DNA from 4 places in the Kitasatospora sp. NPDC056138 genome. Region 3 is predicted to be linked to each of the others. Evidence: riboswitches for the same ligand, from Rfam matches in the RefSeq annotation. Region 3 holds a riboswitch; each other region holds the start of a gene.
What was found. Region 3 has a riboswitch for cyclic di-AMP ahead of ACFC1R_RS22005 (M23 family metallopeptidase). Riboswitches for the same ligand answer to the same signal wherever they lie in the genome.

Region 1 (4,910 bases), on a different contig from region 3:
CAACGTCGGCGGCCCCCGCCCGCTCTCCGGCGGGTCGACGCCGAACCGGTTCTTCACCGACGCCACCCACCACGACCACGTACACGTCGGCTTCCGGACCTGAACCGTCCGCCCTGATCGTCACGGCCGGACGCCGTGCACCTCCGTGACGGTCCGGCCGGCCCCGCTCCACTTCGAGGGCGACGTGGCTCGGTGCTGTGCGGTGCTGCGTTCCCGCGAGGACCGATTCGGGGTGAGGCTCGTCGTGCCGTCGTTCGATCAGCCGGTCCTGTCCGTCGGCGCGCCGCCGCGCACCATCGAGGAGGCGCCGGCCGTGGCGGCCCGGCGTTTCGCGTCCCGCCCGGACGACGTCCGGCAGGGGCACGGCGGTACGCGCGTACGCCGAGCAGCCCGTGCCGGGCCGCCGCCACCGGACGGTGCCGCCACCGGGCGTCGGGTGGGGCTGGACGGCCGGAAGGCCGCCGAGGTGTTCCTCGGCGGCCTTCCGGCGGCAGTGGGCAGCGGCCCGGGTCAGTGCTGCTGCAGGTGCAGCGCCTGGCCGGGGAGGATCAGGTCGGGGTTGCTGCCGATGGTGCCCTTGTTGTCCTCGTAGAGGTTCTGCCAGCCGGTCAGCTGGTGCGCCTGGGCGATGGCGGAGAGGGTGTCGCCGTGCTCGACGGTGTAGGTCTGGGGCACGGCGGCCGGGGAGGTCGGGGCCGCAGGTGCGGCGGGCGCACCGGTGGAGCCCGGCGTCAGCGGGGAGGTGGTCCCGTCGGCGGACGCCGCGGGCGTGCCCGGAACCTGCGGCGTGGCGGTCGCGGAGCCGGTGGCGGGCGTGCCCGGTGCCGACGGCGCGGGGGTGGACGCACCCGTCGTGGGGCTGTCGGACTGCGGCGACTGCGACGTCTGGGGGGCGGCCGGGTCCGTCGGGCCCGGCGTCACCGCACCGGTACCCGTACCCGTGCCCGGAGTTGCACTGGGGGCCGAGGACGGGGCGGTCGCGTTCATGTGCTGGATGTAGACGTCGTGCTGGATGGTCCAGTGCCAGACGCCGCCGTCCTGGTACCAGTACACGCCGTTGGCCGGGTCGTAGCCCGCTCTGCCGGGGAACGGCGGCGCGGGGGTGCCCGGCGCGGGGCTGCTGCTGTCGGCGGCGGGCGCACTCGGAGTGGGCGTGGCCGTCGGGGAAGCGGGGGTGGTGCTCGGCACGGGGGTGGGCGTGGCCGAAGGCGTCGAGGTGGGCGTGGCCGAAGGCGCCGGGGTGGGCGTGGTCTTCGTCGCGGGAGTGCCGCCGGTCAGGCCGACCTCCTCGGCGCACTTGGACCAGGTACCGGGGCCGGAGTCGGCGAGGACGCGCTCGGCCACGGTTATCTGCTGGTTCTTGGTGGCGTGGTCGGGTTCGGCGGCGAGCTTGTCGCCCCCGTAGGCGACCCAGGTGCGCTGGGTCAGACCGAGGCCGCCGTAGTGACCGTTGCCGTCATCGCTGCTCCAGTTGCCGCCGGTCTCGCACTGGGCCACGGCGTCCCAGGTCTTGACGGGAGCGGCGTGCGCCCCGGCGGCGGTGAGCAGCGGAAGCGCCAGGCCCACACTCGCCACTCCGGCGGCGGCGACGGCGCGATCGGCCTGGGTGGGACGGCGGTGACGGCCGGAACCGGAAAAGACCACGGGACGTTCCTCTCCGTACGCCTGCGAGGTGAGCTGTCGGGTTCGGACCGGGAGGTGGCCCGGCCGCGTGGGTACGCGGCTTCACCCCAAGCCGTTGGGGGCGGCAACTAACCTGGGTCCCCCGCTCCTGCCCAGGGGTTTGCTCGGTGTCCCGGAACGCGTGGTGGGCAGGACTCGGCGTACTGCGTCCGGGAGCCCGCAAAAGCGGACTGCAGGGAGACTAGAGGGATCATCACCTCGATAACAAGCCCGCATCCTGAACATCACACAAAAATCACGACACCTGTCCAGCGCGTCGCCGAAACCCGCGCTGACCACGGCTTCCGGCCCGGTGCCGGACCGGAAGCCCGGTGCGGGCAGGCGACACAGGGCCGCTGGTGCAGGGCCGTCGACACGCCGGGGCACGGGGAGCCGTACGGTCGCTCCCGCGCCCCGAAGCGTGCCGCTCGACCAGGCGGTCGAACGTGCCGATCCGGCCGTGGAGTCCGTGGAGCTGGGCCTGGGCCTGGGCCGGATCGGCGAGGGCGTGGCCGCGGCCGTGGCCGGCCTCAGCGCTGGCCGCGGTGCAGCTGCTCGAAGTCGGCGACCAGGGCCGCGGGCGACGGCATGTCGGCGATCTCGGTCTGCATGCCGTCGGCCGCCTCACGCAGCTTCCGGTCGTCGAGCAGGCGGGTGAGCAGTGCGGCGTCCACGGTGCTGCTGTCCGCGCGCAGGGCGAAGCCCCTGGCCTCGGCGGCGTCCGCGTTGATGAAGTGGTCGGCGCCCTGCGGCAGGATGAGCTGCGGGACACCGGCGACGGCCGCGGTGAGCATGGTCCCGGAGCCGCCGTGGTGGATCACGGCGTCGCTGGCGTCGAGGAGTTGGGCGAGCGGGGTCCACGGCAGCGGGCGGATGTTGTCGGGCAGCGTGCCCAGCGGGGCGAGGTCCGTGTCGCCGACGGCGAGCAGGAAATCGGCGTCCACCTCCGCGGCCTGTTCGGTCAGCCAGGCGATCGGGCTGACCCCGGCGTACTCGGTGAGCACCGTGCCGAGGGTGACCGCGATCCGGCGGCGCTCGCTGCGGCCGAGGAGGTCCGCGGGGACGGTGCCGCCGCCGTTGAAGGGGACGTAGCGGACTCGCCAGCCGGTGCCGTCGCCGCCGAGGGAGGCCGGGACGACGTCGAGCACGGTGCTCTCGGCAGGCCCGGTCAGGCCGTGCGCGCGGTACTCGTCGGCGAGTACCTCGGCCAGCTGGCCGACCATCGGGAGCCCGGGCATCACACCGAAGTTGTGGACGACGGTGGGGATGCCCAGCTTGGCCGTGACCAGCGGCGCACCGGCCTGGAAGGACTCCTGCACCACGATGTCGGGGCGCCAGTCGGCGGCCAGCCGCAGCAGCCCGTCGATGGTGGCCCGGCCGTGCTCGGCGAAACCGAGGGCGGCGAGCTTGAGTATCTCCTCGGTGGTGCGGTCCTTGGCGACGTACCTGGGCTCGTTCTGGGTGACCCGACGGAACGCGTCGCCGATCGTGGAACCGTCGCCGATCTCCGTCACGGGCAGGCCGGTGCTGCGCAGCATCTCCAGCGGAGCCGAACCGGCGAACAGGACCTGGTGCCCGGCCGATCGCAGGGCCTGGGCGGTGGGGACCATCGGGAAGATGTGGCCGGCCGCGGCCGGGGCGGTGAACAGGACGCGCATGAGGTGACTCCTCGCGTGGTGCGGGAAAGATTCAAATCTGACGGTACGTCAGGAAAGTCGGCCGGAGCATGGGGTTTTCGGCTGCGGGGAGCCCGGAGGGTTTGAGGGCCGGCGGCAGTCCGGGGAGGGCGGGCCCTCCGGGTCGGCGTTCGCGACGGGCTGTGGCGCGGGCTCCCGCTCAACCACCCCGTGCGGCAGTGCGCTTGCGGACATGGCGATCCCTCCCCCCATTTCACTGGACAGCCTGTCTTTCATCGGACAGGCTGTCAAGCGCTTGTAGGATCAGCGCCTATGGCCACCCGTAAATATGACCAACGCCTGCGGGCGGAAGCCTCGGAGGAGACCCGGCGGCGCATCCTCGACGCTGTGGCCACCTGTCTGCGCGAAGCACCGGCCGAGCCGGTCGGTCTCGACCGGGTCGCCAGACTCGCGGGAGTCGCCCGATCCACCGTCTACCTGGTGTTCGGCTCACGCGGCGGCCTGTTCGCCGCCTTCGGCGAGGACCTCCTGCAACACAGCGGCTTCGCGGACATGCTGAAGGCGAGCGCCCACCCGGACGCCCGCGAGGACCTGCGCGGCGGAATCCACGGCGTGACGCGGATGTACGCGGCCCACCGGGACGTGCTGCGCGCGCTGCACTCGATGGCGATGCTCGCCCCGGACGCGGTCGGCGGGGTGATCCAGCGGATGGACCAGGGACGGGCCGCGGGCACCCACCGCCGCGCACTGCGCCTGGCCGACCAGGGCCTGCTGCGTCCGGACGTCACGGTGGACGAAGCGGCCTCCCTGCTCTGGCTGTTGATGGGCTTCGACAGCTTCGACCAGCTGTACACCGGCCGGTCCCTGCCGGTCGACCAGGTCGCCCGGATGCTCGCCGCGACGGCCGAACGCAGCCTCTGCCGGTAGCGGACCCCTCGCACGCCCCGGCGTCCTGCGGCAGCGCCCTACGGCAACACCGGTGGCGGGCTCCCGACGCCGGGCGTCACGACCGGGCAAAAGCCCACCGCCCCGGCCGACCGGCGCCCCGGCCGCCACCGCCCCGGCCGACCGGCGCGCACTCCCACCGCCGGCGGCAGGTGCTCAGCCCGGCGGCCTTCCACACCGCCGCGACCATCGCACCGGTCGGGGCGATGCACGCGGCCGTCCTGAACTCGTCCTGGGGCGGTACCCCGTCCGAACGACTTCCCGCCGACCGACCAGGCGGCGAAGCCCGCACCGCTGACGGTCTGAACGCCGGCCCGGGCGCGCCCTGCGACAGCGGGGCGCGCCCGGGGGTGTTCCACGGGACGGCTCTCAGCAGATCCGGGGCAGTTGCTCCCCGACCGGCAGGTCGACCACCCGGGTGCCGCCCAGGCCGGTGCGGGCCACCACCATCCCGGCGTGCTCGGCCACGCACTCACCGATCACGGCCGACCTGGCGCCCAGTGGGTGCGCCCGCATCGCGTCCAGGACCGCATCCGCGTGTTCCCGCGGCACGAAGGCCACCAGCTTGCCCTCGTTGGCGACGTACAGCGGGTCGAGGCCCAGGATCGCGCAGGCGTTGACCACCGGCGCGGGCACCGGCACGCTGCGCTCCTGGATCACCACACC
Region 2 (4,910 bases), on a different contig from region 3:
GCAGCATCAGCACCCGGGTGGCCCGCATCCGCTCCTCCTGCGGGAAGGCCCGGAACAGCATGGTCATCCCGACCGGGGTGAGCAGGCCGCCGGCCGACCCCTGGAAGATCCGATAGGCCGTCAGCCGGTCGAGGCTGCCCGCGGTTCCGCAGAGCAGCGAGGCGAGCGTGAACAGGGCGAGCGCGGCCAGGAAGACCCGGCGGGTGCCGAACCGGTCGCCCAGCCAGCCGGAGAGCGGGACGAACACGGCGAGGCTCACCAGGTAGCCGACGTTGACCACGCCGACCGAGGCCGGATCCACGTCGAACTGCCGCCCGATCGACGGCAGCGCCACGTTGACGATCGTGGTGTCCATGATCGACATGAAGAGTGCGGCGACGAAGACCGCGCCGACGGCGACCTTCGGATCGAGCCCCCTCCGGCGGGCGGCGGGCTGGTCGGCGGCTGTCATCTGGTTCTCGCTGTCCTCGGGGCGTGGGTGTGCACTGACCGAAACACTTGGTGAACGATCAACATTCCAGGTTGCCCGAACCGCCTCCGGAACGCCAGGAGTCCCGGGAAAGCCAACAGGGCCCCGCCCTCAGACGAGACCCTGCCGCACTGTCGGGGTGACCGGATTCGAACCGACGGCCTTCCGCTCCCAAAGCGGACGCGCTACCAAACTGCGCCACACCCCGTGGTGCCGAGAGGAAGCGTACACGTCGGCCGGTCCGCCCTCGCCGCTATATCGCGAGGCCGTCGGACATGCCCGGAACCGAAAGCAGTGTGCAAGCAACCGACCGAACCAGGTAGGCTGACCCCGTCCTCGTGACCGACAGGTGCTCGGGGGCGTCGTGTGCGCAGTTCCGGCATGCGGGTGTAGCTCAATGGTAGAGCCCCAGTCTTCCAAACTGGTCACGCGAGTTCGATTCTCGTCACCCGCTCAAACCAATCGGGGCCCCTGCCCCCCGGATTGACCGTCGGCCAGGGGCCCGAAGTCGTCTGTGCCGGCGTCAGGTCGGCGCCGGCCCGCGCGGCCGGATCCGCCCGAAGGCCGGGCCGGCGGCAGCGCACGGGCCCACTCCCCAGGGGCCCGGACGGCCCGCTCCTGCCACCGCGACGTCCTGCAGCCGGTCCGCCCCACCCCTCCCCCGCCGCGACGGGGAGCGCTGCGGCGGGACCGCGGTGGCACGCGGCGCACGGCAGCGGGGCGGGATGTGACCGGGGGTGCGTCAGACCCGGACGCCGTGGGCGGCGAGGTAGCTCACCGGGTTGATGTCGGAGCCGTACGCCGGGCCGGTGCGGACCTCGAAGTGCAGGTGCGGGCCGGTGACGTTGCCGGTGGCGCCGGAGCGGCCGATCTGCTGGCCGGTCCCCACGGACTGCCCGGTCTTCACGGTGATCGCCGAGAGGTGGGCGTACTCGGAGTACTTGCCGTCGGTGTGCCTGATCACGACCTGGTTGCCGTACGAGCCGCCCCAGCCGGTGGCGACCACGGTGCCGGTGGTGACCGCCTTGACGGTGGTGCCGGTGGCGACCAGGAAGTCCACCCCGGTGTGGTAGCCGCTGGCCCATGCGGAACCGGCCGCGTGGTACGGGGTGCCGAGGTGCGGGTTGGCCACCGGAGAGGTGTAGGCCGGGGCGGCCTGGGCGGTCACCACGGTGGCGGGCAGCGCGAGAGCGGCACCGGTCACACCGGCGACGACCGCGAGGCGGGCGAATCGGGGCAGGCGGGAACGACGGTTGTCCTGTGCGGACATGGGGGGAGTCCTCTCCGACGCCTGCGAGGTGAGCTGTCGGGTTCGGGCAGGGAGTAGCCCGGCCGCACGGATGCGGCTTCACCCCTAGCCGTCCCGGATCTCCGGGCTCGGCGACTTACCTGTGGGTCCCCCGCTCCTGCCGTGCACTGCGCTGAAGTGCAGCCCCCGGGCAGCGGCAGGACTCGGCGTTCCACCCGGCGGGCCGACCCGGACGGTGGCCGGGCTGGGTGAGTAGAAAAACCGATCCGACGTACACAGAGCAAGCCCGTCTCAGTCCGGACATAAGGAAGACATAAAGACATCGGGGCCCGAGGTCACTCTCCGGCCAGGGCGGACTGCTCTGTGCAGCCCCCGCCGTCACGATCGGCCGGACAGATTGGTACAGATGGTCACGAATCACACCGTCTGCACGCATTCGGGCACGCTCCGGCACCCCCGGAAGAATCCCCGGTGACCTCCGTCACCCCGCCCGCACCCGGCGTAACTGACGGTCCGTTTCCCGCCGGGGCCCGCGGCCGATAATCTCGCCTCGCGTTCGACTTACCGATCATTTATTCGAGCTAGGAGCCCGCCCGTGCGTCCGCAGGACCGAATGGCCGTCATCCAGCGCAGCGTGGTCCGCGAAATGGCGCAGTTCGGCGTGGAGTTCACGGTGGACGGCGAGGTGGTCCGGGGTCCGGGGACCACGGCGGTGGCCGTCCGTGAGCACCCGGGGGACGGCGGGAGCGGTCACGTGGACCTCGGCTTCGTCCTCGACCTCGGCCGCGCGGACGCCCCGGTGGTCTGGGACTGCGCGGCAGGACTCGGCAAGACCGAGGAGGAGAAGCTCGACAACGCCGTGAAGATGTGGGCCACCACCACCGCCTCCACCGTGGTGGAGCTGCTGGAGCACCGGGGTGAGCACGGCGACCACTACCGGCCCGCCGAGCTGGCCGGCTGGCAGGCGATCCAGGGCCCGGCGGCGGTCTTCGGCTTCGGCAACGAGCAGTTGGCCGGCTGGCTGGCCGACCACCAACCGCTGCCGGCCCTCGCCGAGGCGCTCCGCCCCGAGCTCACCGGTCCGCAGCTGAACGGCGTGAAGCTGTTCCTCGGCGGACGGGCCGGGGACGACATCGCCGAGGTCCGGGTGAACGGAGAGGTCTCGGAGGCCGCCTCGGCCGCGCTGCACGCCCTGGACTGGCCGCGCGGCGAGCGGTTCTGCTGGGCGCGCCTGTTCGTCCTGCTGGTCGCCGAGGGCGGAGTGCAACCCGCACCCGTACGCCCCGCGCCGGAACCCGTGCTCCGCACGGTCACCGCCCCCCGGCGGGGACTGCTGGGGCGGGTCAGGCGGGCCCTGCGGTCCGCCCGGCGGTAGGCCGGTCCCCGACGACGGGTCAGCCGGAGAAGGACTGAAGGCTCTTGGCCACCGAGGACAGGAAGTTCCTGATCGGCTCCGCCGCCGTCGACGCACTGAGCATGAATCCGAAAAGCGCCGAGATGACCGCGTGGCTGGTCTTCAACTGCTTGTTGCGGATGAAAATGAAGACGAGGGCACCGAACAGCACCAGTGCGGAGACGGAGAGCACCACCCGGACTCACTTCCTTACTTCGTTGCGGGGCTTCATCGGGAAGCCCTGTGGCGATGCCGGAGCCCGGCCTGTCAGGCGGGGCACGGGCCGCCGAACGGCGCCGACCGAGAGCCGCATGCAGACGCCCCCAACCCCCGAGTACCGATACCGACCAGCCCCGCCCCGACTCAGTGTGGTCGGTCGTGCGGACTGCGTAAAGGCATAGCCGAAAGCCGGGTTCGAAGTTCCTGGCATGTGAGACGAATTTCCGCCGACCGAGACGATAGCCGAGAGGTTCTGACGGGATGTCGGCAGGGGCACGGTGACCGGCCCGGTCAGTGGTGATCGATCGGTCGGGCACCGGCCCGGGCACCGCGTCGACGGGCCGTCAGGATTGGCCGAAGATCGGCTGCCGGACTTGACACACATGTCCGGTGTTCGAATTCACCACCGGTTCACCGCCGCCAGAGCAGCAGCACCGCCCGGTCGTCGTTGACGTCCTTGGCGACCGTCTCGATCAACCGCACCGCCGCGCCCCGGCTGCCGCTCTGCAGCAGCGCCCCGGCGACCAGCCGGTCGGCCTCGCCCATCAGCCGGTCCATGCCCTCGGAGAGGTCGCGCCCCGGCACCTCGACCATGCCGTCGGTGCAGAGCATCAGCAGGTCGCCCCGGTTCAGCCGGCCGCGCGCACCCTCGAACTTGGCGCCGTCGTAGATCCCGAGCAGCGGGCCCTCGGCCGCCTCCTGGACCTCCCAGCGCCCGGCCCCCGACAGCCGCTGCATCCCGGGCAGGTGCCCGGCGGAGAGCAGTTCGTACTCTCCGGTGTCCAGGTCCAGCACCAGGTGGACGGCGGTGGCGAAGCCCTCCTCCCAGTCCTGCCGCAGCAGGTAGCCGTTGGCCGCGGGCAGGAACTCGTGCGCGGGGAGCGAGCCGAGCAGGCCGCCGAACGCCCCGGACAGCAGCAGGGCGCGCGAGCCCGCGTCCATGCCCTTGCCGGAGACGTCAGCCAGGACGCACTCCAGCACCCGTCGGCCGGGCCCGGTCCTGGCGGCCACCACGAAGTCGCCGGAGAAGGACTGGCCACCGGCCGGGCGCAGCGCCATGTCCGCGTACCAGCCGTCGGGCAGCGCCGGGACCTGGCTCTGCACCCTCAGCCGTTCGCGAAGGTCGAAGAGCATGGTGCCGCCGCCGCGCCAGGGCACGCCGACCCGGCTGCGGAACTGGGCCAGCAGCAGCCCGGCCACCCCGACCGCGCCGACCACCAGGGCGGCACCCGGGGTGACGCCGAAGACGTAGCTCTCGGGGTGCTCGCTGGCCACCCGCTCACCGGTGTGGATCACCGACTCGGTGGACAGGCCCAGCGCGGCGGCCGCGTACAGCAGCACCAGGGTGCCGGGGCGCAGCAGCAGGGCGCCGGCGAGGATCGGCAGGACCAGGGCGGTGGGCGGTACCCAGGCCGGGAACCAGACGTTGAGCAGGACGAGCAGCGGGACCATCGCCAGGAACGCGCCGAAGGCGAGCCAGTCGGAGGCGTCACCGCGGAAGTAGTCCACCCCGGTTCGGCGCAGCCTTCGCCGGGCCCGGTACAGCCTGGTGCGCAGCCGGGCCGTCCAGGGGTCCGCAG
Region 3 (4,910 bases):
CCCCGTGGGCGAGCCGCCCGCACGCGGCGGTGTAGCGCGTCCCGGCGAAGATGCCCAGCGCGGGACCGCTCTCGCCGCGGAGCTCCCAACTGCCGCCGCCCGCACGGTGATAGTGCCCGGCCGGCGGGTGCCCGGCGGTGAACAGCCGGTAGCGCCCGGTGGCGGGGGAGAGCGCGAGGTGGACGGCGGTGGCGAACTCGTCCTCCCAGTCGAGCCGGGCCAGGTAGTCGTTGGCCCGGGCCAGGAAGGCCTCCGGCGGCACCGAGCCGAGCAGCATCGCGAAGGCCCCGGAGAGGTGCATCGACCGTGCGGCGGCCCGGCTGCCCTTGCCCGAGACGTCGACCAGGACCACCTCCAGCAGGTCCCGCTCGGGCCGCTGCGCGGTGAGCAGGAAGTCCCCGGCGAAGAACGCGCCGCTGACCGGGGAGACCGCCCGGTGGAAGCGCCAGTCCAGCAGCCGGTCGGGGAGGCGGCCGAGGTCCCGGGTGCGCTCGGCGAGTTCCAGCAGCATGGTGTCGCCCCGGGTGCCGCGCAGGCCGAGCCGGCTGCGGTGGCGGGACATCAGCAGACCGATCACCGCCGCGATCAGCACCATCAGGACCGAGCCGAGCCGCACCCCGGAGGGGACCCGCAGCAGCCACTCGGTGACGAGCCCGAGCCCGACCGGCACCAGCAGCAGCCGCATCAGCCGGATGTGCAGCACGAAGCCGCCGAGGAGCAGCGGCAGTATCTGTGCCGAGGGCGGGCAGTCGTTGGGCGCGACGATGGCGAGGAGGGTGAGCAGCGCGGCGGAGACGGTCAGCAGACCGAGCGCGACCCGCTCGGCCGCCGCGTCGCCGTCCAGCAGCCGGCTCAGCCAGCGCCCGTAGGGGCCGCTCCGGGTCGCTGCGGCGAGCTGTCGTGCCACCGTGGTGACTGCGGGCACGAGGACCTCCGCCGAGACTCGGGCCAGGCCGCTGACCGTCCGCTGCTCAGGTCAATTTAGCGTCGACGGCCCGGATCCACGGGGATTTTGCGCCCGGCACGAGCGGCGTTTGCCCGGTCGGGGCGCCGGTGCGGTCCTACTGTCCGTCGCTCTCGCCGTACGGCTCCTGCGGGCGGGCCGGGACCGGGCGCAGCGAGCGCAGCCCCCGGGCGACGGCGAAGGCGCACCGGGCGGCGTCCGCCAGACCGCCGCCGGTGGTGGTCCCGGCATCCGGCACGGTGGGCCTGGTCGGGGTGCGCTGCTCCGGGACGAGACCGGTACCGGGACGGGTGGTCTGCGCGGTCTGGGTCATACCGGCCTCCTCCTTGTGGTCGTGCCCTGGGGCATCGTGGGCGGCGGCGTCGTGTCCGGTCGGCGGCTGCTGCTGACGGTACGTGGGCCGCCCGGATGCTACCTACCCAGTCCGACCGTCGTGGTGGCGGGTGGTCTGCGACAGTTCGGTCTCGAATCCCACCCGGATCCGTACCGGTGCGCCCGCACCCGCTGGTGCCCGTCCGTGTCCGCACCCGCTGGCAGCCGTCCGCGTCCGCCCGGCCCGGTGCCGGGCCGTGCCCCGGTGGAGACGTCCCGCAGCCGTCCGTCCGGCCGCCCGCCGACGAGCACCCGCACCCCGGCCGGTGAACCGCCCGGTGGTCGGGGCCTGTTGGCCACCCTGCGCGCCGGGGTGGCACCCCGTCAAGCCCGGGGTGGCGGTGCGGGCCGGTCCCCTCCCCGCCTCAGGCCGCGGGCCAGGCCCGCAGGCCCTCGGTCAGCACCCGGACCAGCCGCTCCCGGGTCACCGTCAGGTCCTCGGTCAGTTGGAAGGCACCGCCGGTGGAGAGCGAGGCGAAGCCGTGGGCCACCGAACGCACCGCACGGGCCGCGTGGATCGCCTCCGAGCCCTCCAGCCCGTACCCGCGCAGCACCGCCAGGATCACGCCGACCAGCCGGGCGGCCGCGTACTGCAGCTCCTCGTCGTCCTGCGGGGCCTGCGGCAGGGCGGCGTACCGGTGCGGGTGGCGGACCGCGTAGTCCAGGTAGGCCGCCAGCAGGGCCTCGACCGCTTCGTCCCGGCTGCGTCCCAGCACCGCCGTGGCCAGCTGCTCGGCGAGGTCCTCGGTGACCCGGACGGCGACCAGCCGGCGCAGTTCGGTCAGGCCGCCGCTGACGTGCTTGTAGAGGGAGGGGGTGGCGACGCCGGCCCGGGCGGCCACGGCGGCCAGGGTGAGGGCCTCGGGACCCTGTTCGTCGATCAGCGTGAGGGCGTGGCCGACGACGGCGGCGGGGGTGAGTCCGACCCTGGGCATCAGGCGACCTCGTGCAGGAAGGGGAGCAGGGCGTCGGCGGTGGCCTCGGGGAACTCCGCCATCGGGTAGTGCCCGGCACCGTCGATCATCACCTTACGGCCCCTCAGTGCCGCGGCCTGCCGGTCGGCGAGCTCGGCCGGGTCGGGGAAGTCGACGTCCCTGCCGCCCATCAGCACCAGCGCCGGGCAGTGCACCGCCGCCGCCGAGCCGAGGGCCGCGGAGTCGCCGTTCAGGTAGCCCCGGGTGGCGGTCTTCCGGCCGGGGGTGCGCAGCGCGGCCACCAGTGCGGCCCGGTGGGCCTCGAAGTCGGCGGGCCTGCGCGAGGGGTAGTAGTACCGCTGGGCGAGGCCCCAGATGCCGGGGAAGGCCAGCACCAGCGGGCCGAGCACCTTCGTCACCGCCTGCTGGAGGGCGTTCGCCCGGTGCTCGACGAAGGCGTCGATCAGGGCGATCCCGGCCACCCGTACGGGGGCGCGCCCGGCCGCTTCGACCACGGTGGCGCCGGTGTACGAGTTGCCGACCAGGACGGCCCGCTCGATGCCCAGGTGGTCGAGCAGGGCGAGCACGTCGTCCGCGATCGCGCCGGGGGAGTAGTCGTCCCAGGCGATCGAGGACTCGCCGAAGCCACGCAGGTCCATGGTGACCACCCGGTGGCCGGCCGCGGTGAGCAGCGGCCGCAGGTACCGGTACGAGGCGCGGGAGTCGAGCATCCCGGGCAGCAGCACCACCGGGGTGCCGTCGGTGGGCGTGCCGCTGTCGTCGAACGCGATCCGGCCGCCGGGGACGTCGAGGTACCGGGTGTCCGACATGTACTGCCTCCACTGTTGTTGGCTGCTTCCTGTAGCCATAAAGCTAAGGCTAATAGCCTTAGCCGTCAAGGTGGTCCGCCGGACCGTGCGGTACGGTGCGGCTGATCGCAGAGCCGGACCGTGGGGAGTCGTCATGCCGTTCATCAACGTCAAGCAGCTGGCCGGTCGCACCGAGGAGCAGAAGGCCGAGATCGCGCGCGAACTCACCGAGGCCTACGCCCGGATCACCGGTGTGAAGCCGGAGAACATCTGGGTGGCGATCGAGGAACTGCCGCGCGAGAACTGGGCGATCGCCGGGACGACCTTCGCCGAGTGGGACCGGCAGGCCCGGGGCTGAGCCCTCCGGTGGATAACGGGCCGTCATGGGGCGAGCTGGCCAATCGTCACAAATCGCCCATTGCGCCCCAGGAAGCCAGGACTGCACCAATCGCGCAGCTTGGAATCATGGGCTTCTCGGATTAACGTTTGATAACGCAGCGCGGTCGGCAACGCCGTACCCGAACGGCACCGTGCGCCGTCGCCCAATCCTCTGGGCCTGCCCGTGCGGCGGGCCCGGGAGCCGGGGAACCACGTTCCTGGGGTGAATCGGGTGGGCCTCGGTCCGCCCGTAGGAGACCTTCCTGCTCCGAACCCGTCAGCTAACCCGGTCGGCGCGAAGGAAGGAAAGGAGCGCGCCTCCGTGGCGTCCTTGTCGCACACCCCCGCCAACCTCGGGATCGGCACGCTCGGGTTCGGCACCCAGCTGCTCGAACCCCCGCAGGAGCAGGCCGTCGACACCGACGCGGCGGCCCGGCACCGGATGCCCCGTCAGCCGCGCACCGGCGGCTCGCTGCTCGGCGTGACCGCGATGGCCGCCGGCCTGGGCGCCACCGGACTCGCCACCGCGGGGTCGGCCGCCGCGGCCACCCCCGCCCAGCCGCCCGCCCCCGCACCGGCGCTCTCGGTCCCGGACACGGCTTCGGAGCACGTCCTCTCCGCCGACCCCGGACTGGCCCTCGCCGCCCGGATCCAGCAGCAGGCCGACGGCCAGCGCACCTCGGTCGAGGAGTCCGCCCGGCTGGCCGCCGCACAGGAGGCCGAGGCCAAGCGGGCCGCCCAGCAGGCCGGGGCTCAGGTCACGGCCGAGGCTCAGACCACGGCCGAAGCCCAGGCCACGGCCGAGACCCAGAGCACGGCCGAGCGCGACCGGCTCGGCACCCTGGAGCTGCCGACCGTCAACTACACCCTCGCGGCGCAGTCCTCCCCGGCCGCTTCGCACTGGGCCCACCTGAACACCGGCCTGGACTTCGCGGCCCCGACCGGCACCCCGGTCACCGCCCTCGGCGCGGGCACGGTCACCTCGGCCGGCTGGTCCGGTGCGTACGGGTACCGGGTGATCCAGACCCTGCCCGACGGCACCGAGATCTGGTACTGCCACCTCTCCGCCATCTCCGCCGCCTCCGGCCCGGTCGCCGCCGGCACCCGGCTCGGCAAGGTCGGTACGACCGGGAACTGCCCCGGCCTCCGGTCGGGAGGCGCCCCCATCGGTCCGCACCTCCACCTGGAGGTCCGCCCCGGCGGCGGGGCCCCGGTCGACTCGCTCGCCTGGCTCCGGTCCCACGGCCTCCAGCCGTAGGCCGACCGGCAGGAACCTCCGGCGGGCCCGCCGTGCGCGGTGCGGGCCCGCCGGACACCCCCGAGGGCGGTTCCCGGCCGACGGCGCGCGATCAGGCCCCCGTGCCCGCCAGGTACTCCTCGATCTCCTCGGTGCCCGGCTCCGGTGCCAGCTCCGCGAACTCCGTCACCAGCAGCTCGGGCAGGCCCGGCACCGTCCACTCCCCGCACAGCCGC
Region 4 (4,910 bases), on a different contig from region 3:
GCCGGACACACCGACCACCGGGCAGCCGGGACGGTCGAGTTCGGCGGCGAGGTCCTCGGCGACGCCGGCCCGCAGGTCGGCGACCAGGATCCCGGCGGCGCCCGCCGCGGCGAACCGGCGGGCCAGGCCGTCGCCGGACCCACCGTCGAGTACCGCGATGACCACCACTGCCCCGGCTACTCGCATGGCCTGCTCCTCCTTGAGCTGTGCCCTGTGGACGACTCCGCACTGCCGTCCATCAGAGTCATTGCGGAGGATCGTAGGCACTGCGCGAGCCTCCGCGACACTCATTACCCGCCAGGTGACCAGGCTCACTCCTGCGAGGACGGTCCGGCCGGCGGGGTGAGCGTGTCACGGACCCCAGCAGCCCCGGTCACCTGGCCGTCATCACCCTGTCACCTTCGGCGGGTCCGCCTCCGGCCGGTCCACCTCCGGTCGCCCGTTCGAAGCGCCGCGCCCCGGGAGAGCGCCCGGCGGATCCTCGGCGGCCCGCGGCCCGCGTGGTCCCGCCGATGACGCCCCGCCGGTGCTGCCCACCAGTGGTGCCGCCCACGTGACGCCGCCCGTGGCGATGTGTCGCCCCTGCCGCCGGATACCGTCGTGGCATGCCGGAATCGCCCGAATCCACCCCGCAGCCGGAACTCTTCACCTGGGAGTTCGCCGCCGATCCCTACCCCGCGTACGCCTGGCTGCGCGAACACGCGCCGGTGCACCGCACCACGCTGCCGAGCGGGGTGGACGCCTGGCTGGTCACCCGGTACGCCGACGCCCGGCAGGCGCTGGCCGACGGCCGGTTGTCCAAGAACCCCGCCCACCACAGCGAGCAGGCGCACCGCAGCGGCCGGGTGGGCATCCCGGGGGAGCGGCAGGCGGACCTGATGACCCACCTGCTGAACATCGACCCGCCGGACCACACCCGGCTGCGGCGGCTGGTGTCGAAGGCGTTCACCCCACGCCGGGTGGCCGAGTTCGAACCGCGGGTGCAGCAGCTGACGGACCGGCTGATCGACGGCTTCGCCGGGCGCGGCTCGGCCGACCTGATCCACGAGTTCGCCTTCCCGCTCCCCATCTATGCGATCTGCGACCTGCTGGGCGTCCCGCCGGAGGACCAGGACGACTTCCGGGACTGGGCCGGGATGATGATCCGCCACCACGGCGGCCAGCGCGGCGGTGTGGGCCGGGCGGTGAAGCGCATGCGGTCCTACCTGGCCGAGCTGATCCACCGGAAGCGGGCCGACCTCGGGGACGATCTGATCTCCGGTCTGATCCGGGCCAGTGACCACGGTGAGCACCTCACCGAGAACGAGGCCGCCGCGATGGCGTTCATCCTGCTGTTCGCGGGCTTCGAGACCACCGTCAACCTCATCGGCAACGGCCTGTTCGCGCTGCTCCGCCACCCGGAGCAGCGGGCCCGGCTGCAGGAGTCGGTTCTGCGCGGGGAGAAGGAGCTGCTGGCCACCGGCGTGGAGGAACTCCTGCGCTACGACGGTCCGGTGGAGCTGGCCACCTGGCGGTTCGCGACCCGCCCGCTGAGCATCGGCGGCGTGGAGATCCCGGTCGGGGACCCGGTGCTGGTGGTACTCGCGGCCGCGGACCGCGACCCGGCCAGGTTCGCCGAGGAGAACACCCTGGATCTGGCGCGAAAGGACAATCCGCACCTGGGTTTCGGCCACGGCATCCACTACTGCATCGGCGCCCCGCTGGCCCGACTCGAGGGGCAGGCCGCGCTGGCGACGCTGCTCACCCGGCTGCCGGACCTTCAACTCGCCGCCGACCCCGCTGAACTGCGCTGGCGAGGTGGTCTGATCATGCGTGGACTGCGCGAACTGCCGGTTTCCTTTACCGCGCAACAGCGCTGATCTTCCCCGCAATCCGGCAGTCATTCTTGGGATTTCGGTGAGATGTGCCACATGGTGTCCGGAGGCTTCCGGACACCAGGCAAACCGGGCGTGTCGGGCTGACGGCGTGTCTGATTTGCCCTGTTTGCGACTCTCTGAATACGCATCAAACCGGACAAAGCCACACCGTTTGTAAGCGCACATAAACAGACCGTAATTCCCGTGTGATGTACGGGATATGAGCTTGTGATTGGTGTGAGGGTATGCGTAGTCTCCGTTGAGTTCGCAGTTGCGAACCCCGTTGCGCGGAACGCCAAACCTTGCCCGCCGCGCCTCGGGACACCGACCAGAACCCTTGGGCAAGGGCGGGGGACCCAGGTTTCGTCGCCGTCCCCACGGCTTGGGGTGAAGCCGCCTCAGCAGGGCAGGAAGCCATTCCTGTCCCGCCTACCGCGGCCGGGCCAACCTCCCGGTCCGAACCCGACAGCTCACCTCGCAGGCGTGCGGAGAGGACACCTTCATGCTGTTCACCGGTTCGGGCCGTCACCGTCGAAAGACCCAGGCCGAGAAGGCCATCGCCGTCGCCGGTGTGGCCGGCGTCGGCCTCGCGATGCCGCTGCTCGCCGCCACCGGCGCGCACGCCGCCTCCGTGTCGACCTGGGACAAGGTCGCCGAGTGCGAGAGCGGCGGCGACTGGAGCATCAACACCGGCAATGGCTTCTACGGCGGTCTCCAGTTCACCTCCAGCACGTGGAAGGCGTACGGCGGCGGCCAGTACGCCGACCAGGCCAACCACGCGAGCAAGGGCCAGCAGATCGCCGTCGCCCAGAAGGTCCTCGCCTCGCAGGGGCCCGGCGCCTGGCCGGTCTGCTCGGTCGAGGCGGGCCTGGGCAAGGACGGTTCGGCGGCCGACGTCGACACCGGCAGCTCCAAGTCCAGCTCGTACAGCAGCAAGAGCAGCAGCACCAAGAGCAGCAGCGCCAAGAAGCAGTCCTCGCAGGACGCTTCCCCGTCGAGTGCCGCCCCGAGCTTCCCCGGCCACGCCGGGTACGACGCCGGTTCCGGCAAGTACTGGTACCAGAAGAACGGCGGCTGGTACTGGACCAGCCACCAGAGCATCTACAACCAGTTCGCCGGTGGCGCCGCCCAGCAGGCCCCGGCCCGGCAGGCCCCGGCCCAGAGCCCGGCTCCGGCGGCCGCCACCACGCAGAGCGCCTCCGGTGACAGCTACACCGTCAGGGACGGTGACACGCTGTCGGGCATCGCCCAGGCCCAGCACCTCTCCGGCGGCTGGCAGCACCTCTACGATGCCAACCGCTCCACCATCGGCGGCAACGCCGACCTGATCGTCCCCGGCCAGGTGCTGCACCTGAGCTGATCCCCCGTGGCATGAGGGGCCGTTTCCGCGCGTGCTGCGGAAACGGCCCACTCGTCGTCATTCAGGTGAACTACCGGCGAGTAGCGGGCCACACGCTGAGACGGGGCCAAGGCCAGCGTGGCCAGAGGGCCCGGTGCGGTTAGGCTCTGGTCGTAACGACTCCGCAATCGTCCGCAGACTGCACCCTCTGTCCGTAGGACCTGCTTCCGCTAGGAGATGCCTCGTGCCGTCCATTGATGTCGTCGTAGCCCGTGAGATTCTCGACTCGCGTGGCAACCCCACGGTCGAGGTCGAGGTCGGCCTCGACGACGGCAGCACCGGTCGTGCCGCTGTCCCGTCCGGCGCCTCCACCGGCGCCTTCGAGGCCCTGGAGCTTCGTGACGGCGACAAGAACCGTTACTTCGGCAAGGGCGTGGAGAAGGCCGTCCTCGCCGTCATCGAGCAGATCGGCCCGGAGCTGGTCGGCTACGACGCCACCGAGCAGCGCCTGATCGACCAGGCCATGCTCGACCTGGACGCCACCCCGGACAAGTCCTCGCTGGGCGCCAACGCGATCCTGGGCGTCTCGCTCGCCGTGGCGCACGCCGCCTCCGAGGCCAGCGACCTGCCGCTGTTCCGCTACCTCGGTGGCCCGAACGCGCACGTGCTGCCCGTCCCGATGATGAACATCCTCAACGGCGGTTCGCATGCGGACTCCAACGTCGACATCCAGGAGTTCATGATCGCGCCGATCGGCGCCGAGTCGTTCTCCGAGGCGGTCCGCTGGGGCGTCGAGGTCTACCACACCCTCAAGGGCGTGCTGAAGGAGCGCGGTCTCTCCACCGGCCTGGGCGACGAGGGCGGCTTCGCGCCGAACCTGGACTCCAACCGCGAGGCCCTGGACCTCATCACCGAGGCCATCAAGAAGGCCGGTTACGTGCCGGGCAAGGACGTCGCGCTCGCGCTGGACGTCGCCGCGTCCGAGTTCTACAAGGACGGCGCCTACCAGTTCGAGGGCAAGGCGCTCTCCGCCGCCGAGCTCATCGAGTACTACGCCGAGCTGGTCGCCGCGTACCCGCTGGTCTCCATCGAGGACCCGCTGGACGAGTCGGACTGGGACGGCTGGAAGGCCATGACCGACAAGCTGGGCGACAAGGTCCAGCTGGTCGGTGACGACCTGTTCGTCACCAACCCGGCCCGCCTGGCCAAGGGCATCGAGACCGGCACCGCCAACGCGCTGCTGGTGAAGGTCAACCAGATCGGTTCGCTGACCGAGACCCTGGACGCCGTCGAGCTGGCCCAGCGCAACGGCTACCGCTGCATGATGTCGCACCGCTCCGGTGAGACCGAGGACGTCACCATCGCCGACCTGGCCGTCGCCACCAACTGCGGCCAGATCAAGACCGGTGCCCCGGCCCGCTCCGAGCGCGTCGCCAAGTACAACCAGCTGCTGCGCATCGAGGAGATCCTCGACGACGCCGCCGAGTACGCCGGTCGCGGCGCGTTCCCGCGCTTCCGCGCCGCGGAGTAAACAGCGCCGCGAGCACGAGGGCCGACAGTACGAGGGCTGACACGTTCGGCCGGTCATCGGTGCCCCGCCGCCCCACCCCGTAGGGTTGGGCGGCGGGGCACCGGCGCGCGGGGCCGACGGGAGGGGTACATGGCGAGGTGGAAGATCCCCGGGATCGCCGGGCGGCCACGGTTCACCAGTAGGG

Region 1: linked by a shared signal. The riboswitch ahead of ACFC1R_RS29490 (transglycosylase family protein) and the one ahead of ACFC1R_RS22005 (M23 family metallopeptidase) in region 3 are both predicted to bind cyclic di-AMP.
Region 2: linked by a shared signal. The riboswitch ahead of ACFC1R_RS29280 (M23 family metallopeptidase) and the one ahead of ACFC1R_RS22005 (M23 family metallopeptidase) in region 3 are both predicted to bind cyclic di-AMP.
Region 4: linked by a shared signal. The riboswitch ahead of ACFC1R_RS14555 (transglycosylase family protein) and the one ahead of ACFC1R_RS22005 (M23 family metallopeptidase) in region 3 are both predicted to bind cyclic di-AMP.

The regions. Positions count from the first base shown of each region.
Region 1 is NZ_JBHJVK010000061.1:40,155-45,064, reverse strand. It holds gene ACFC1R_RS29500 (hypothetical protein) at 1-103, shown strand, start outside; gene ACFC1R_RS29495 (DUF4253 domain-containing protein) at 146-592, shown strand; gene ACFC1R_RS29490 (transglycosylase family protein) at 511-1,644, opposite strand; cyclic di-AMP (ydaO/yuaA leader) riboswitch at 1,649-1,803, opposite strand; gene ACFC1R_RS29485 (nucleotide disphospho-sugar-binding domain-containing protein) at 2,193-3,320, opposite strand; gene ACFC1R_RS29480 (TetR/AcrR family transcriptional regulator) at 3,612-4,226, shown strand; gene hypE (hydrogenase expression/formation protein HypE) at 4,614-4,910, opposite strand, start outside.
Region 2 is NZ_JBHJVK010000060.1:39,178-44,087, reverse strand. It holds gene ACFC1R_RS29295 (MDR family MFS transporter) at 1-451, opposite strand, end outside; tRNA gene ACFC1R_RS29290 (tRNA-Pro) at 604-677, opposite strand; tRNA gene ACFC1R_RS29285 (tRNA-Gly) at 853-923, shown strand; partial or broken gene ACFC1R_RS29280 (M23 family metallopeptidase) at 1,212-1,595, opposite strand; cyclic di-AMP (ydaO/yuaA leader) riboswitch at 1,745-1,900, opposite strand; gene ACFC1R_RS29275 (DUF6348 family protein) at 2,314-3,093, shown strand; gene ACFC1R_RS29270 (hypothetical protein) at 3,113-3,307, opposite strand; gene ACFC1R_RS29265 (PP2C family protein-serine/threonine phosphatase) at 3,742-4,910, opposite strand, start outside.
Region 3 is NZ_JBHJVK010000036.1:61,386-66,295, forward strand. It holds gene ACFC1R_RS21980 (PP2C family protein-serine/threonine phosphatase) at 1-925, opposite strand, end outside; gene ACFC1R_RS21985 (hypothetical protein) at 1,062-1,277, opposite strand; gene ACFC1R_RS21990 (TetR/AcrR family transcriptional regulator) at 1,702-2,271, opposite strand; gene ACFC1R_RS21995 (alpha/beta fold hydrolase) at 2,271-3,080, opposite strand; gene ACFC1R_RS22000 (2-hydroxymuconate tautomerase) at 3,214-3,417, shown strand; cyclic di-AMP (ydaO/yuaA leader) riboswitch at 3,589-3,747, shown strand; gene ACFC1R_RS22005 (M23 family metallopeptidase) at 3,760-4,695, shown strand; gene ACFC1R_RS22010 (hypothetical protein) at 4,787-4,910, opposite strand, start outside.
Region 4 is NZ_JBHJVK010000019.1:12,134-17,043, forward strand. It holds gene ACFC1R_RS14545 (SDR family NAD(P)-dependent oxidoreductase) at 1-186, opposite strand, end outside; gene ACFC1R_RS14550 (cytochrome P450) at 606-1,859, shown strand; cyclic di-AMP (ydaO/yuaA leader) riboswitch at 2,154-2,354, shown strand; gene ACFC1R_RS14555 (transglycosylase family protein) at 2,359-3,216, shown strand; gene eno (phosphopyruvate hydratase) at 3,440-4,726, shown strand; gene ACFC1R_RS14565 (septum formation initiator family protein) at 4,856-4,910, shown strand, end outside.